One region of the Pseudoalteromonas sp. NH0006-46 genome, then DNA from elsewhere that is predicted to be linked to it. Evidence: predicted binding sites of a transcription regulator. Region 1 holds the regulator's gene; each other region holds the start of a gene.
What was found. Region 1 encodes sigma-54, which starts transcription at its own class of promoters, with help from an activator protein. Its sites were predicted from a motif close to GTTGGCACGNNNNTNGNNT; they were not measured.
Positions count from the first base shown of each region.

Region 1 (5,063 bases):
AATATACAGAGCGATGTTGTCCGCCAGTACAACCAATAGCAATCGTTAAGTAGCTACGGTTATTGCGTTCTAAATGAGGCAACCAGGTTTGCACAAAAGTTTGTATTTGCCATGTGAACTTTTGAACTATGCTGTGGCTAGCTAAATAATCTTTTACTGGCTGGTCTAAACCATTGAGTGGTTTTAGTTCAGGCTCCCAATGTGGGTTAGGTAAAAAACGTGCATCAAATACGTAGTCTGCTTCTTTAGGTATACCATGTTTAAAACCAAATGATTCAAATGTGACAATCAGCTGCTTGTCTTTTTTACCTAATATTTTTTCACGAATCGATTCAGCGAGTTGATGAACACTCAAGTCGCTGGTATCTATCATGTAATCGGCACGAGTAGTTAGCACGTCAAGTAGTTCTTTTTCTTTTTTTATGGCTAAATCAAGCGGAAGCGAATCGATTGATAGAGGGTGCAAACGTCTTGTTTCTGAAAAACGTTTTATTAATGTTTGATCTTCACTGTCTAAATAAAATAGTGTTGGTTTTGTAAAACCCGGTAAATATTCAATAATGTGATTAAATTCATCTTGTTCTTTTGGCAAGTTTCGCACATCGATGCTAACGGCGATTTTATCGTAGTTATCAGAAACGCTTCTTACCAAAGAAGGTAATAAATTTACAGGGATGTTATCTACGCAATAATAACCTAGATCTTCAACAACGCGTAAAGCAACCGACTTACCAGAACCAGAACGGCCACTTATGATAATCAACTCCATTAATCACCCTTTAAATTTATTACGATTGGTCAACAATAATTTGATACAGCTCGGCGTCCGATTTAGCACAGCGTAGCTGTTTGCAAAATTCTTTGTTTTTTAGTTTATCAGCTATCGTCGCTAGCGTCTTTAAGTGTTGCTGGTTATCACCATCAGGTACGATGAGTGCAACAAAAATATCAACTGGTCGATTATCTATAGCATCAAAGTTAATCGGTGTTTCACTTACTAATACTAATGCTAAAGGTTCTTGTGCGCCGCTCATTCGACCATGTGGAATAGCTATGCCTCTTCCTATTCCTGTGCTACCTAGCTTTTCGCGAGTTAATAAAGCGCCCAAAATATCTTGTTGAGACAAATACGGTAATTTATCGTGAGCAAGCTCGCTAATAAATTCTAAAATTCTTTTTTTACTATTAAAAAGGACCGCAGCTTTGCTGCAGTCCTGGCATATAAGTGAACTTAGTTTCATCATATTAGTGTCGAGCAAGCTTCTCTTTGTGTTTAATTACTTGACGGTCAAGCTTATCAATCAATGAATCAATCGCTGCATACATATCTTGATGTTCAGTGGATGCGAATAATTCAGCGCCACTTACATGAATAGTTGCTTCTGCTTTTTGATTTAATTTTTCTATATCAAGAATGACATGAACATTATTAATATGATCAGAGTGCCTTTCTAGCTTCGCAAATTTGGTATTTATATAGTCTCTTAATGAATCAGTTAGTTCTACATGACGACCAGTTAAATTTAGTTGCATAAGCATTACCCTCTTTGTTTAGCGTCTTAGATCAGGCTCTTTCGCTGATTTGACGGTGGAATAGCAAGAGATTCGCGGTATTTTGCGATTGTCCGTCTTGCTACTTTAATTCCTTGCTCAGCCAATATATCCGCAATTTTGCTATCACTCAATGGTTTTGCTGAGTTTTCTGCTGCGATTAATTTTTTGATAAGTGCTCGTATCGCTGTGGATGAACATTCTCCACCATTTTCCGTGCTTACATGGCTTGAGAAAAAGTATTTAAGCTCAAATATTCCACGCGGTGTGTGCATGTACTTTTGAGTCGTTACGCGCGAAATTGTCGATTCGTGCATTTCTACCATTTCGGCTACATCATTTAAAACCATAGGTTTCATGGCTTCTGGACCGTGTTCAAAAAAGCCTTGTTGTTGTTTTACGATACAGTTAGTTACTTTTAAAAGTGTGTCGTTTCTGCTTTCTAAACTTTTAATAAACCATTTAGCTTCTTGTAAATGTGAGCGAATAAACTGGCTATCACCGCTCGACTTAACTGTACGCGACATTGCAGCATATTGGCTGTTCACACGAATTTTTGGCATGCTGTCTGGGTTTAGTTCAACAACCCAGCGGCCTTTAATTTTCTTAACTGACACATCTGGTATTACATATTCAGACTCTTCTCGCACTATTGTGTCTGCAGGCTTTGGGTTAAGCGTATGAATAAGTGTCATTACTTCTTTAAGCTCATCTTCTTTGAGCTTCGTTTTTTTCATTAATGTACGGTAGTCGCGAGCAGCTAACAAATCTATGTGCTCGGTTAAAATCATTTTTGTTTCGTCAATAAAAGGGGTGCCTTTATCAAATTGATTTAACTGAATACACAAACATTCTTGTAAGCTTCGTGCTGCAATACCAACAGGGTCAAATAATTGAATACGCTTTAAAACGGCTTCAATTTCATCAAGTTCAACCTCAACGTCATCGTCGTTATCTTGATTAAAGCTCTCTAAAATTTCTTCACAGCTGAGGGTTAATATGCCTGAGTCGTCCACGGCTTCAACTATTGCAATAGCAATCGCTTCATCCGTAGGGCTAAATGGCGTTAGTTGTAATTGCCACATTAAGTATTCGTGAAGGGTTTCAGTCGATGCACCTTGATAAATAGACTCATCTTCAGGCATGGGGCCTGAAGACGATGCTGGGGCGGCACTCATGTACTCATCCCAGCTAACGTCCATTGCCATGTCGTCACTGACGGTATCTTTTGCTAGGGCTTCACCACTGTCTTGTTCATACTCACTGGGGGCTTCATCTGCAGATGCACTTACTGTCACTTCATCATTATCTGCTTTTTGCTCATTTTTGCCTGCAAGGTCATCGGCATAGTCTTGCTCCTCAACCTCAAGTAATGGGTTGCTGTCGAGCGCTTCTTGTATTTCTTGCTGAAGATCCAATGTGCTTAATTGCAGCAAGCGAATAGCTTGTTGCAACTGAGGTGTCATTGTAAGTTGCTGGCCCATGCGCAGCTGTAGTGATTGCCTCATGTATCTCTAACAATCCTTTTAAGTTGTTATAATTAATACTAGCAGATGCATACAAATAAGGCGTAAATGTTACAGCCTAAATTGCTCGCCTAAATATACATCGCGTACAGTTTTATCGTTTAATACGTGTTCAGGGGTACCAGAAGCAATCAGTTCCCCATGAGAAACTATGTAGGCTTTTTCGCAAACATCAAGGGTTTCTCTTACATTATGGTCTGTTATTAATACACCAATACCACGGTTTTTAAGGTGTTCAATAATTTTTTTAATATCCAACACTGAAATAGGGTCAACGCCGGCAAACGGTTCGTCTAATAAAATAAACTTTGGATCTGCAGCTAAAGCACGTGCAATCTCTACTCGGCGACGCTCTCCGCCCGATAGTGCCATACCTTTGCTATCGCGAATGTGTTGAATACTAAATTCATCCAATAGATTATTAAGTGTATCTTCTCTGGCTTGCTTAGTGAGCTCCTTTCGAGTTTCTAAAATAGCCATTAAGTTTTGATACACGGTTAACTTTCTGAATATAGACGACTCTTGCGGCAAGTAGCCAATGCCTAATCTAGCACGACTGTGCATAGGTAAAAGAGTAATATCGTTCTCGTCGATAGATATTTTACCTTTATCGCTAGGGACTAAGCCTACAATCATATAAAACGTGGTGGTTTTACCGGCACCGTTAGGACCAAGTAAGCCCACAATGCTGCCGGCTTTAACTTCTAAGCCTACATTTTTAACTACTTCTCGGCCTTTGTAGCTTTTGGCTAATAGCTCTGCTTTTAATGTACTCATGGCTTACCTTTATCGCTTTTTTTTGGCTCCACAGGTACTAAAATGGTGTGCACGCGATCCGTTGAGCTTTCATCTTTTTCGGCGCTAATGAGTTGTTGCTCAATATCGTAGGTAATGCTTTTTGCATTCATTTTTTGCCCAGCTTGAGAGACCTGTGCATTTCCAATTAATGTTAAAAAACGTTTAGAAACATCGTATCTAACTTCATTAGCGCTGGCGCTCATTATTGTGCCGTCGGCTTGTTTTTCTTCAAAATAAGCGGGTGTACCTGTAGCAATTAACAGTTGCTTGTTATCACCCAATTCATCGCGTTTATGCACTTCTAGGCGGTCAGCGGTAATTTTTCTGTCGCCATGAATAATTTCAACGTTTTTTTCGAATATACCTACATTTTCTTTCAGTTGACCTTCTTGCTTATCAGCACTAATAGAAATTTGATTTGCAGCAAGTGGCGCCGTTGGTTCAGCAGCATTTGCACCGAGTGCAAGTATAAATGTTGGAATAATAAAGAGTGTTAATAGTTTATTGGTCATAATAAATAGTTCGCGTATGGTTAATTAGTTTTATCACTTCGGTTTTTAAATCGGCTTCGAGGCCTTTACCGGTGATCTTTAAATTGGGTCCTGTAACAATGACAGGTTGTTCTGATTGCATCGTTAGTAATTTTATATCTACCTGAATATTATCAGCATTTATTTTATCTATCATTGCGTTATCAGTTAAGTTACTAGCAACAACGTTACCTTCTAGTATTAATTGTCTGCCTTCGTATAGTGTTGCTTCGTTAGCGTTAATTCGCCACGTTTGTTTGTCGTTATAAAGCGTAAAAATGGGTTTATCAAAAAAGGTAAATCCTAATTCTTGATATAACTCCATTCGCGCTGCCGTTACTTTGTGGCTAATCTTCCCATTCTCGTCATACGCTGTTTGTTTTAGCTCTATGGCAGTGTAATCGGGCTTTGCAATAATGTCTGCTTCGGTTTGCTGCGGTAAACTTACTTGTGTGAAATAAGGGTACCAAAGCCAAACCATACAGCTGATGAATAAAACGCTTAATATGATGCGCGCTGCATTCATGAACTCGTACCTTTGGTGGTCAAGGGTTTGTTGTTTTCAAGCATTAGCAGGTCGGTAAGCTCTCTCACTGCACCAAATCCACCAAGCATTTGTGTGGTGTAATGCGCTAAACGTTTTATTAGCGGATGTGCG
Region 1 is NZ_BAAJML010000001.1:248,574-253,636, forward strand. Features, by position in the region: gene rapZ (RNase adapter RapZ) at 1-769, opposite strand, end outside; gene ptsN (PTS IIA-like nitrogen regulatory protein PtsN) at 789-1,241, opposite strand; gene hpf (ribosome hibernation promoting factor) at 1,246-1,533, opposite strand; gene AC27I2_RS01110 (RNA polymerase factor sigma-54) at 1,560-3,059, opposite strand; gene lptB (LPS export ABC transporter ATP-binding protein) at 3,129-3,854, opposite strand; gene lptA (lipopolysaccharide transport periplasmic protein LptA) at 3,851-4,387, opposite strand; gene lptC (LPS export ABC transporter periplasmic protein LptC) at 4,377-4,931, opposite strand; gene kdsC (3-deoxy-manno-octulosonate-8-phosphatase KdsC) at 4,928-5,063, opposite strand, start outside.

Region 2 (5,063 bases), on a different contig from region 1:
ATTATTACGGTTTTTGATGAATTTTAAACCAACCTGTGGGAATAACGCATAAGTAAGTACGTCGTCTATTTTATCCTCAGCAAGCGTTAAACCTTGCTCTTGTGCTTCTTTTAATAGCTCAGCTTCAAGTGTTTTCAGCTCAGGAGCAATGTTATCAGCAGGGCGACACGTAATAACGTCGCTGCCATTGAGTACGCGCTCTTGCAGCTCTTTATTCATTGGAGCTGGTGTTAAACCATATTCGCCTTTTAAAACGCCTGCGGTTTCTTTAGTGATAGTTTTATAACGCTCACCTGTCAGCACATTAAGTACAGCTTGAGTACCCACAATTTGTGATGTTGGTGTAACAAGAGGAATAAAGCCTAAGTCTTCGCGTACACGCGGTATTTCAAGTAGTACTTCGTTAAGCTTATCAGCGGCACCTTGCTCTTTAAGTTGGTTTTCCATGTTAGTTAACATGCCACCTGGTACTTGAGCGAGTAAAATACGTCCATCTACGCCTTTTAAACTCCCTTCAAACGCTGCATATTTTTTACGAACATCTCTAAAGTAAGCTGCAATTTCTTCAAGTTGGTTTAAGTCAAGCTCAGTATCTCGCGCTGTACCTTCAACAATTGCTACAATGGTTTCTGTTGCTGAGTGACCGTAAGTCATACTCATAGACGAGATAGCGGTATCAAGCATATCAATACCTGCATCAATCGCTTTTTGGTACGTAGCAGTACTTAAACCTGTTGTAGCATGGCATTGCATAGCAATTGGAATCGACACTGTTTCTTTCAGCGCTTTTATAAGCTCTTCTGCGTCATATGGCTTTAACAAACCCGCCATATCTTTAATACAAATTGAATGACAACCCAGCTCTTCTAATTGCTTGGCTAGCGTTAACCACATATCAAGTGTATGAACAGGACTTACCGTATACGAAATAGTACCTTGAGCATGAGCACCCACCTTAACAGCCGCTTTAATGGCTGTTTCTAGGTTACGTACATCATTCATTGCATCAAAAATACGAAACACATCAACACCGTTTTTGTGTGCGCGCTCAACAAACTTTTCAACAACATCGTCAGCATAATGGCGGTAACCTAATAAGTTTTGACCGCGTAATAGCATTTGCTGCTTAGTATTTGGCATCGCTTTTTTAAGCGCACGAATACGTTCCCACGGATCTTCACCTAAATAACGAATACAAGAATCAAAGGTCGCACCGCCCCACGATTCAATTGACCAGTAACCTGCATCATCTAATTTACTTGCAATCGGTAGCATGTCACCTAAGCGCATACGCGTGGCAAGTAATGACTGATGCGCATCACGAAGAACCAATTCTGTTAATTTTAATTTAGCCATGTGTGCCCCTTATTTGTTATTTGATTTGTACTGAGCAATGGCAGCACTAATAGCAGCGATGTGCTCATTTGGCACACCTTGAGATTTAAACGATGGTGACTTAACTGGAGTCGCAACTTCAGCAGAGCTAAAACGCGCCACTAAGTTAGACATTATTGTAACTGCGCCAATTAATATCGAAAGAAAGACAAACACTCCAACCATACCTGTCAGCATTAAGCTACCAGCGGTTGTAAGTACAGCACCTATATCCATTTTTCTCCCCTTGAAACCCATATCGAAAATAAAAAGTCGATTTAGTTAAATATTTATTCACTAGATAATAACAAAACAAATATCTTTGTCTAGCCATTGTAAATTGGTAAAACCAATTAAAATAAAAATAACATATAACCAAATTTATTAACCAGAGTAAAAACCCTTACCCATCAACACCCCATAATACACACAAAAAATACTCACTATATTTATAAGCTATAGCTGAATTTTTAACAAAGCCGAATTCCCCGTACTTTACTGAACCTAAAATCACTCATAATGTGTAGAAAAAAACAAACTTGTTAATTGGTCTTACCAAGAGAGGCTTTTTTAAGCATCTTTAAATTGCAACCTATACTTGTGTGTGAATAAGTTACACAACCCAACGTAAAAGTTACCTATTTAACAAAGTCAAAAAACAAACAAAAACACGCAAGATACTGATATAAAACAAAAATACATTATGGCACAGTACTGGCATTAACTATTGTGTACAAATTTGATAACCAAGGAGAAAACAATGTTACGCTGGACAATCACATTTTTAGTTATTGCTTTAATCGCTGCAGTGTTGGGTTTTGGTGGCATAGCAGGTGCCGCAGCTGGTATAGCAAAAATTATATTCTTTATTTTTATAGTACTTTTAGTTATTTCGTTAGTTTCGGGTGCGCTACGTGGTAAATCGCCCAGGTAGGCATATACTCAACTAACACTACAATTTTATTTATTTACAAGGAATTACATTATGAACTCTACAACTTTAAAAGCAGCACTAATTGGTCTTTTCGCAAGTTTTTTCATCATGGGTTGTCAAGATAACAACGCAGAAGAAGCCGGTGAACGTATCGATGAAGTAGTAACAGATGTACAAAATTCTGTTGAAGATACGTGCGAAGAAGTGAAAGAAGGCGTAAACGCTGAAGAAACTAACTGTTAATCGTTAGTATATTATTAAAAAAACGGCTCTTAAGCCGTTTTTTTGTGCCTAAAATAAATGCACGCATTATAAAGCTGCTCATTTATAAGCGAACTTGCTAAAATATATAAAACGATTTTTAAAGCAAGGCACTATGTCATTTTCAACCACCTACACACTTGATAAACCCTACTTTTACGAATGCTTTGACGAGTCACTTCCTTACAGCAAACGCGCACAACCTAAGTACTTTTTACTGGTACTGTTAGTCTCGCTTGGTTTATTTAGCATTTACGGTTTAGCTGATCATTATTTAGGAACATTTTTGATCATGGTTGCTGTGCTTGAATGCGTTGCTTTTTATTACCGCAGGCCATGGTGGGTGACCAGACAAATGTTTAGCCGAGCATCAGGTTCTGAGGTTACACTCACTTTTGATGATGAAGGCATTAAATCGGCAAACCATTACAAAAGCTACCAACTAGCTTGGCAAGACATCGCTGAGGTAATTGAAACGCCACGGGGCGTGTTAATTAAAAATAAAAACAGCCTGCAATATATTTCAAAGCAAATACTCACAGATGAAATGCTCGATTTTATAAACAAAAAAGCCACTCAATGAGTGGCTTTTTGACTTAACTAAATAATTTATTTAGCTAGGTATACGTGTTGATTAAGCATTGCCCGGATTAGGGTTAGACTTTTCAGCTTGTATACGCATGTAAATTTCTTCACGATGCACTGATACGTCTTTTGGTGCGTTTACACCAATTCGAACTTGATTTCCTTTAACACCTAAAACGGTCACTGTTACTTCGTCACCGATCATAAGGGTTTCACCTACTCTACGAGTTAGTATTAGCATTCTCTTGCTCCCATGTTCCAATTAAAATTATAAGATTCCGCTTATCCATATTAATGAAAAATAGACTAAAAAGTAAGTAAAAACTCACTATCTATCTACTTTACGTTAAAAATGCTTTGTGTAATGCACGAACTGCCAACTCAAGGTACTTTTCATCTATTAAAACAGAGATTTTAATCTCTGAAGTAGACACTAAAACCACGTTAATATTTTCCTGCGCCAATGCATCAAAAAATAAACTAGCAACACCCCAGTGCGATTTCATGCCCATACCAACAGCAGATACTTTTGCTATGGTTGTTATCCCGCTTATATTTTCAGCACCTAAGGACACCTTTTTCTCGGTTAGTAATTCAAGTGCTTGCAGGTAGTCATTCGAGTGCACAGTAAAAGCATAGTCTATTTTTTCAAAGATATGATTAACTTGATTAATCATATCTATTTCGATGCCGTTATCAGCAAAAAGTTTCAATATTTTTACAAGATTTTGAGTGCCACTATGTACACCCTGTAACTTAATTAAGCACTCATCTGCGTTAAATGCAATACCCGAAACAACTTTACTTGGCATGTCGTTTTCCTCAAACGTAATCAATGTCCCTTCATCGGGATTAAAGCTCGAAAGCACCCTTAGTGGAACATTGTGTTTACCCGCCGCCTCAACAGAACGAATATGCAATACTTTAGCACCTAAGCTTGCCAACTCTAGCATTTCAGCAAAGGTCACTTTACTCATTCTTCGTGCGTTAGGTTCAACCCGAGGATCTGTAGTATATACGCCATCAACATCGGTATAGATCTGACATTCGTCGGCTTTTATAGCCGCGGCTATTTCTACCGCCGACGTATCAGTGCCGCCTCTGCCAAGGGTTGTTATATTGCCTTCAACATCACGCCCCTGAAACCCGGCAATAATAGCAATACGGTTATGCTCAAGTTCATGCTTTAAACGCGTAGCTGCAATGTCTGTAATGCGGGCTCTACCAAACATATTATCGGTTTGAATATTAACTTGATCGGCAAGCAGGCTTACGGCTGAGTGGCCGCGTTTGATTATAGCCATAGCCAATAAAGAAACCGATACTTGCTCGCCGGTACTAATTAGCACGTCGAGTTCTCGGTTGCTTGGACGGGAATCTATTTGTTTGGCAAGATTAATTAAGCGGTTGGTTTCTCCCGACATAGCCGAGAGCACCACAACCACTTGATGACCTTGTTGCCTAGTTTTAACAACAAGGTCGGCGACCGCTTCTATTCGCTCTATTGAGCCAACCGACGTGCCGCCATACTTTTGTACAATTAACGCCACTTAGGCTTAAGTACGCTCAGTTAACCAAGCAGTAACGCTATCGAGTGCAGCAGCAAGGTTTTGTGGCTCAGAACCACCGGCTTGTGCCATATCAGGACGGCCGCCACCTTTACCGCCTACTTGGCCGGCCATGTGGTTAACTAACTCACCGGCTTTTACTTTACCAGTTAAGTCTTTAGTCACACCGGCAATTAGGCTTACTTTTTCGCCGCTGGCAACACCGAGGGCAATAACACCTGAGCCAATCTTGTTTTTAAGGTCATCAACCATACCACGAAGCGCTATAGACTCAGTACCTTCAACGTTTGCAACCAATAGCTTAACGCCATTAATTTCTACAATCGAATCAAGTAAAGACG
Region 2 is NZ_BAAJML010000002.1:515,779-520,841, reverse strand. Features, by position in the region: gene oadA (sodium-extruding oxaloacetate decarboxylase subunit alpha) at 1-1,356, opposite strand, end outside; gene AC27I2_RS07210 (OadG family protein) at 1,366-1,611, opposite strand; gene AC27I2_RS07205 (DUF1328 family protein) at 2,135-2,308, shown strand; gene AC27I2_RS07200 (hypothetical protein) at 2,360-2,551, shown strand; gene AC27I2_RS07195 (YcxB family protein) at 2,685-3,152, shown strand; gene csrA (carbon storage regulator CsrA) at 3,204-3,395, opposite strand; gene AC27I2_RS07185 (aspartate kinase) at 3,496-4,704, opposite strand; gene alaS (alanine--tRNA ligase) at 4,711-5,063, opposite strand, start outside.
Region 2: AC27I2_RS07205 (DUF1328 family protein) is a predicted target of sigma-54. The motif match lies at 2,077-2,095, and genes of this name have one in related genera.

Region 3 (5,063 bases), on a different contig from region 1:
ACGCTCATTTTCAGTTAAATGACGTTTACGAATACGAATGTTCTCAGGTGTAACTTCTACTAACTCATCATCAGCAATAAACTCAAGCGCTTGCTCAAGTGAATAGTTAAGTGCTGGTGTCAATGTTTGTGCTTCATCTGTACCAGATGCACGAACGTTAGTAAGTTGCTTACCTTTAAGCGCGTTAACTGTAAGGTCGTTATCACGGCTATGAATACCGATAACCATACCTTCATAAACTTCAACACCGTGACCGATGAATAAACGGCCGCGCTCTTGTAAGTTAAATAATGCGTTAGTAAGTGCTTTACCTGTTGCGTTAGCAATCATTACGCCGTTCTTACGAACACCTAGCTCGCCACCTTTGTGCGGACCGTAGTGATCGAACGTATGGTAAAGTAAGCCAGAACCTGACGTTAATGTCATGAACTCAGTTTGGAAACCAATTAAGCCACGGCTTGGGATCATAAAGTCCATACGCATACGACCTTTACCATCTGGTGCCATGTCAGTTAACTCACCTTTACGAAGACCAATTTGCTCCATGATAGAACCTTGGTGCTCTTCTTCACAGTCAATCGTTAGTGTTTCATACGGTTCTTCTAACACACCATCAACAGTACGTAAGATTACTTCTGGACGAGAAACAGCTAGCTCGTAACCTTCACGACGCATGTTCTCAATTAAGATACCTAGGTGTAATTCACCACGACCCGATACGCGGAAGCTATCTGGGTTATCTGTATCTGCAACACGAAGTGCTACGTTGTGTACTAATTCTTTGTCTAAACGCTCACGAATATTACGTGATGTTACAAACTTACCTTCTTTACCACAGAACGGAGAGTTATTTACAGAGAACGTCATTGTTACTGTTGGCTCATCAACACTTAGTGGTGGTAATGCTTCAACGTTGTTAGGACAACAAAGCGTATCTGAAATCTTAAGCTCGCCTAAACCTGTTACAGTAACGATGTTACCAGCATAAGCTTTATCAGTATCGATACGCTCAAGGCCTAAGTAGCTTTGTACTGAACCAATTTTACCGTTACGAGTCGTGCCGTCAGCGCTGATAACCGTCACTTGTTGGTTAGTCGCAACAGAACCGCGCTTAATACGGCCAATACCAATTACACCTTTGTACGAGTTGTAATCAAGCTGAGAGATTTGCATTTGGAAGTCACCTTCAGGATCTGCATCCGGTGGTGATACTTCATCAACGATCATCTTGAACATAGGTTCCATGTTGTCTGATGGCTCGTCTAAATCTAATGTTGCCCAACCGTTGATAGCTGATGCGTAGATTACTTTAAAGTCTAACTGTTCGTCAGTTGCGCCAAGGTTATCGAATAAATCAAAGATTTGATCCATAACCCAATCAGGGCGTGCACCTGGCTTATCAATTTTATTGATAACGACGATTGGCTTTAAGCCTTGCGCGAATGCCTTTTGCGTTACGAAACGCGTTTGTGGCATTGGACCTTCTTGAGCATCAACAAGTAATAATACTGAGTCAGCCATCGAAAGTACGCGTTCAACTTCACCACCGAAATCGGCGTGTCCCGGGGTATCTACGATATTGATGTGGTAATCATTCCAAGAGATAGCTGTGTTTTTAGCTAAAATGGTAATACCACGCTCTTTCTCAATGTCGTTTGAGTCCATCACGCGCTCTTCGTTACCGCCGCGTGTTTCTAATGTACCTGATTGCTCAAGTAGTTTGTCAACCAGAGTTGTTTTACCGTGGTCAACGTGCGCGATAATCGCTATATTTCTTAACTGTTCGATGCTCATATATTTACTCAGAGAAATTAAATTCTCAATGATCCTGCAAGATCTACGCACTCATCTGCGTTTTCACGAGATGTCCAAGCATAGGATTTAAAAGGGCGCATATTATCCCTCATTAATGACATGGATGAAAGTTTATCCAATACAATTTTCAAAACTTTCTCAATACTTTTACTAAGTATCTGTTTTATATATGACAATTATATGAAATAAATTGTCATTATTTTTTCAAAAATGCAGTTTACACTATTTATACGATATTTTTGGCACTCTTTTACATTTAGGTTATGCTGATTTCGAGCGATTAAATTAACAACAAAATAGAGCGTGCACAGCTTGCACCAAAGTGGAACTTAACCGCACCATGTTGGTGCCATTTTATGCCCCACATTGTAGCAACTAAGTTTTTTTAACCTATAAACATAGAGTTATAAAAATGGCACAAAATCAGCTTAATAAATCCCAAAGCAATTATGCAGCAATAATAAAACCCAATAGTTGGAGGACACATGTCACAATCGGTTTTAGATTTTATTAAAGAAAATGACGTTAAGTTCATTGATTTACGCTTTACTGATACAAAAGGTAAAGAGCAACATGTATCTATTCCTCATCACCAAGTTGATGAAGATTTTTTCGAAGACGGTAAAATGTTTGACGGTTCTTCAATTGCTGGCTGGAAAGGCATTAACGAATCAGACATGGTATTAATGCCTGTTGCTGAATCAGTAAAACTTGACCCATTCACTGAAGAAACGACATTAATTGTACGTTGTGACGTTGTAGAGCCTTCTACACTTCAAGGTTACGAGCGTGACCCACGCTCTGTTGCAAAACGTGCTGAAGAGTACATGAAATCTACAGGTATCGCAGATACTGTGTTATTTGGGCCAGAGCCAGAGTTTTTCCTTTTCGACGATGTTAAATACAAATCAGATATGTCTGGTTCAATGTACAAAGTTGATGCTGTTGAAGCGGCATGGAACTCAGATAAAGATTACGAAGGCGGTAACACTGGTCACCGTCCAGGTGTTAAAGGCGGTTACTTCCCTTGTTCACCTGTTGATTCTTCACAAGATTGGCGTTCAGCCACGTGTTTAGTGCTTGAAGAACTAGGTCAAGTGGTAGAGGCACATCACCACGAAGTAGCAACAGCTGGCCAAAACGAAATTGCAACGCGTTTTAACAGCATGGTTTTAAAAGCGGATGAAATCCAAGAGATGAAATATGTTATTCATAACATGGCTCATTTATACGGAAAAACAGCTACATTTATGCCTAAGCCAATTGTTGGTGATAACGGTTCTGGTATGCACTGTCACCAGTCTTTAGCTAAAGACGGTGTAAACTTGTTTGCAGGCGATAAGTACGGCGGCCTATCTGAAGAGGCGCTTTACTACATTGGCGGCATTATCAAGCATGCTAAAGCTATTAACGCATTTGCTAACGCATCAACTAACTCGTACAAACGTTTAGTACCGGGCTTTGAAGCGCCAGTAATGCTTGCATACTCTGCACGTAACCGTTCTGCTTCAATTCGTATCCCAGTGGTACCATCTGCGAAAGGTCGTCGTATTGAAGTACGTTTCCCAGATCCAACAGCTAACCCATACCTTGCTTTCTCAGCAATGCTTATGGCTGGCCTTGATGGTATCAAAAACAAGATCCACCCTGGCGATGCAATGGATAAAGATTTATATGACTTACCAGCAGAAGAAGCAGCAGAAATTCCACAAGTTGCATCTTCACTTGGTGAAGCACTCGATGCACTAAGTGCTGACCGTGAGTTCTTAACTCAAGGCGGTGTATTCACTGATGACCTAATTGATGCTTACATTGCACTTAAGGGTCAAGAAGTTGAAAAGCTTAACATGACAACTCACCCAGTTGAGTTTGAAATGTACTACAGCTGTTAATTTAACACTGTAAAAGAATGTGTGTTCTCAAGCCCGCTAAGCGGGCTTTTTTAATGGTAAATTAAATCAAACTCCACTAAAGTTAAGCCATCATAAAAATTGCAGGGTAGCAGTGTGAATAGTAAGATTTTATTGCTAATGATTACTTTAGGATTAAGTAATTATGGTTATGCGGGTGAAAAAAGAATTTACGCTTGGAAGGATCAAAATGGCGTTTTAGTGTTTTCAGATACACCGCGTAAAGGTGCTACAGAGGTCAAACTCTCTAGCCAAAGTTTAACTATACCCGCTAAAGATATAGCGACTCTCAGCAGCCAATCCCATACTAAAAAAACAGGGTTTGGTATTGCCATTACGTCACCTGAGCACAATCAAACCATTCATGAAAATACCGGAACAATATACGTCACCAGCCGGGTAATCCCGAGCTTTAAAACAGGGTATACCATTCAATTGCTTGTTAATGGAGAAGCAAACGGCCCTGCAATAAACAACTCCGTATTTGCAATTGCTGATGTTGAAGCCGGTGAACACATGCTTCAACTGAGGCTGTTTAACGAGAAAAACCAAATTATCGCTGTGAGCGAGCCTCGTATATTTAATATGCGCAGAAAAGGCAAAACCCATGGCAATTAAAGCAAAACTTAATACTTAGGCGCAGCAGCTCATTTTAGATAAAACCTGGCCTGCAAACACCTGCGCACTAAAATGGTGCATACATGATTAATAACGAAAATTTTAGCCCTGAATTACTTGATGCCATATGGCAAAATCAAACAACGTCGGTCATGCTTCTCGATAAAAACTTTACGGTTGTTTATGCAAATACCAGTACCAGTGAGTTACTTGGGCTGGCTACTAAACGCTTATTGAAACAGCCCTTTGATACCCTTTTTAATTACCATTCAATTGACTTAAAACGAATAGCGCAGTTTTCATTAATTGATGGTGTTGATTGCCAACAACACAGAGCTGACGTGGTGTTTAGCGATTCTCGCCATGCCAAAGTAAGCGTTAATTCAAGACGAATTAACTTTAAAGGGATTGCTTATATTTTATTAGAGTGTCGCCAAACAGACGACGAAATAAAACACGATCAGGCCTCAAATCAAATGCACCAATACCAAGCTGCACGCAATTTAATAAGAGGCTTAGCACACGAAATTAAAAATCCTTTGGGTGGAATCCGCGGAGCGGCGCAGTTATTGCAATATGAGGTTGATCAGCAAGAAAGAAATCAATGCGCTGAGCTCATTATAGAGCAAGCAGACAGGTTACGTGAATTAGTAGATAGACTTTTAGGGCCTAATCAGCTTCCGCAAAAATCTTACGTTAATATACACCAAGCGTTAGAGT
Region 3 is NZ_BAAJML010000002.1:61,866-66,928, reverse strand. Features, by position in the region: gene typA (translational GTPase TypA) at 1-1,794, opposite strand, end outside; gene glnA (glutamate--ammonia ligase) at 2,301-3,707, shown strand; gene AC27I2_RS05125 (DUF4124 domain-containing protein) at 3,822-4,343, shown strand; gene glnL (nitrogen regulation protein NR(II)) at 4,427-5,063, shown strand, end outside.
Region 3: glnA (glutamate--ammonia ligase) is a predicted target of sigma-54. The motif match lies at 2,227-2,245, and genes of this name have one in related genera.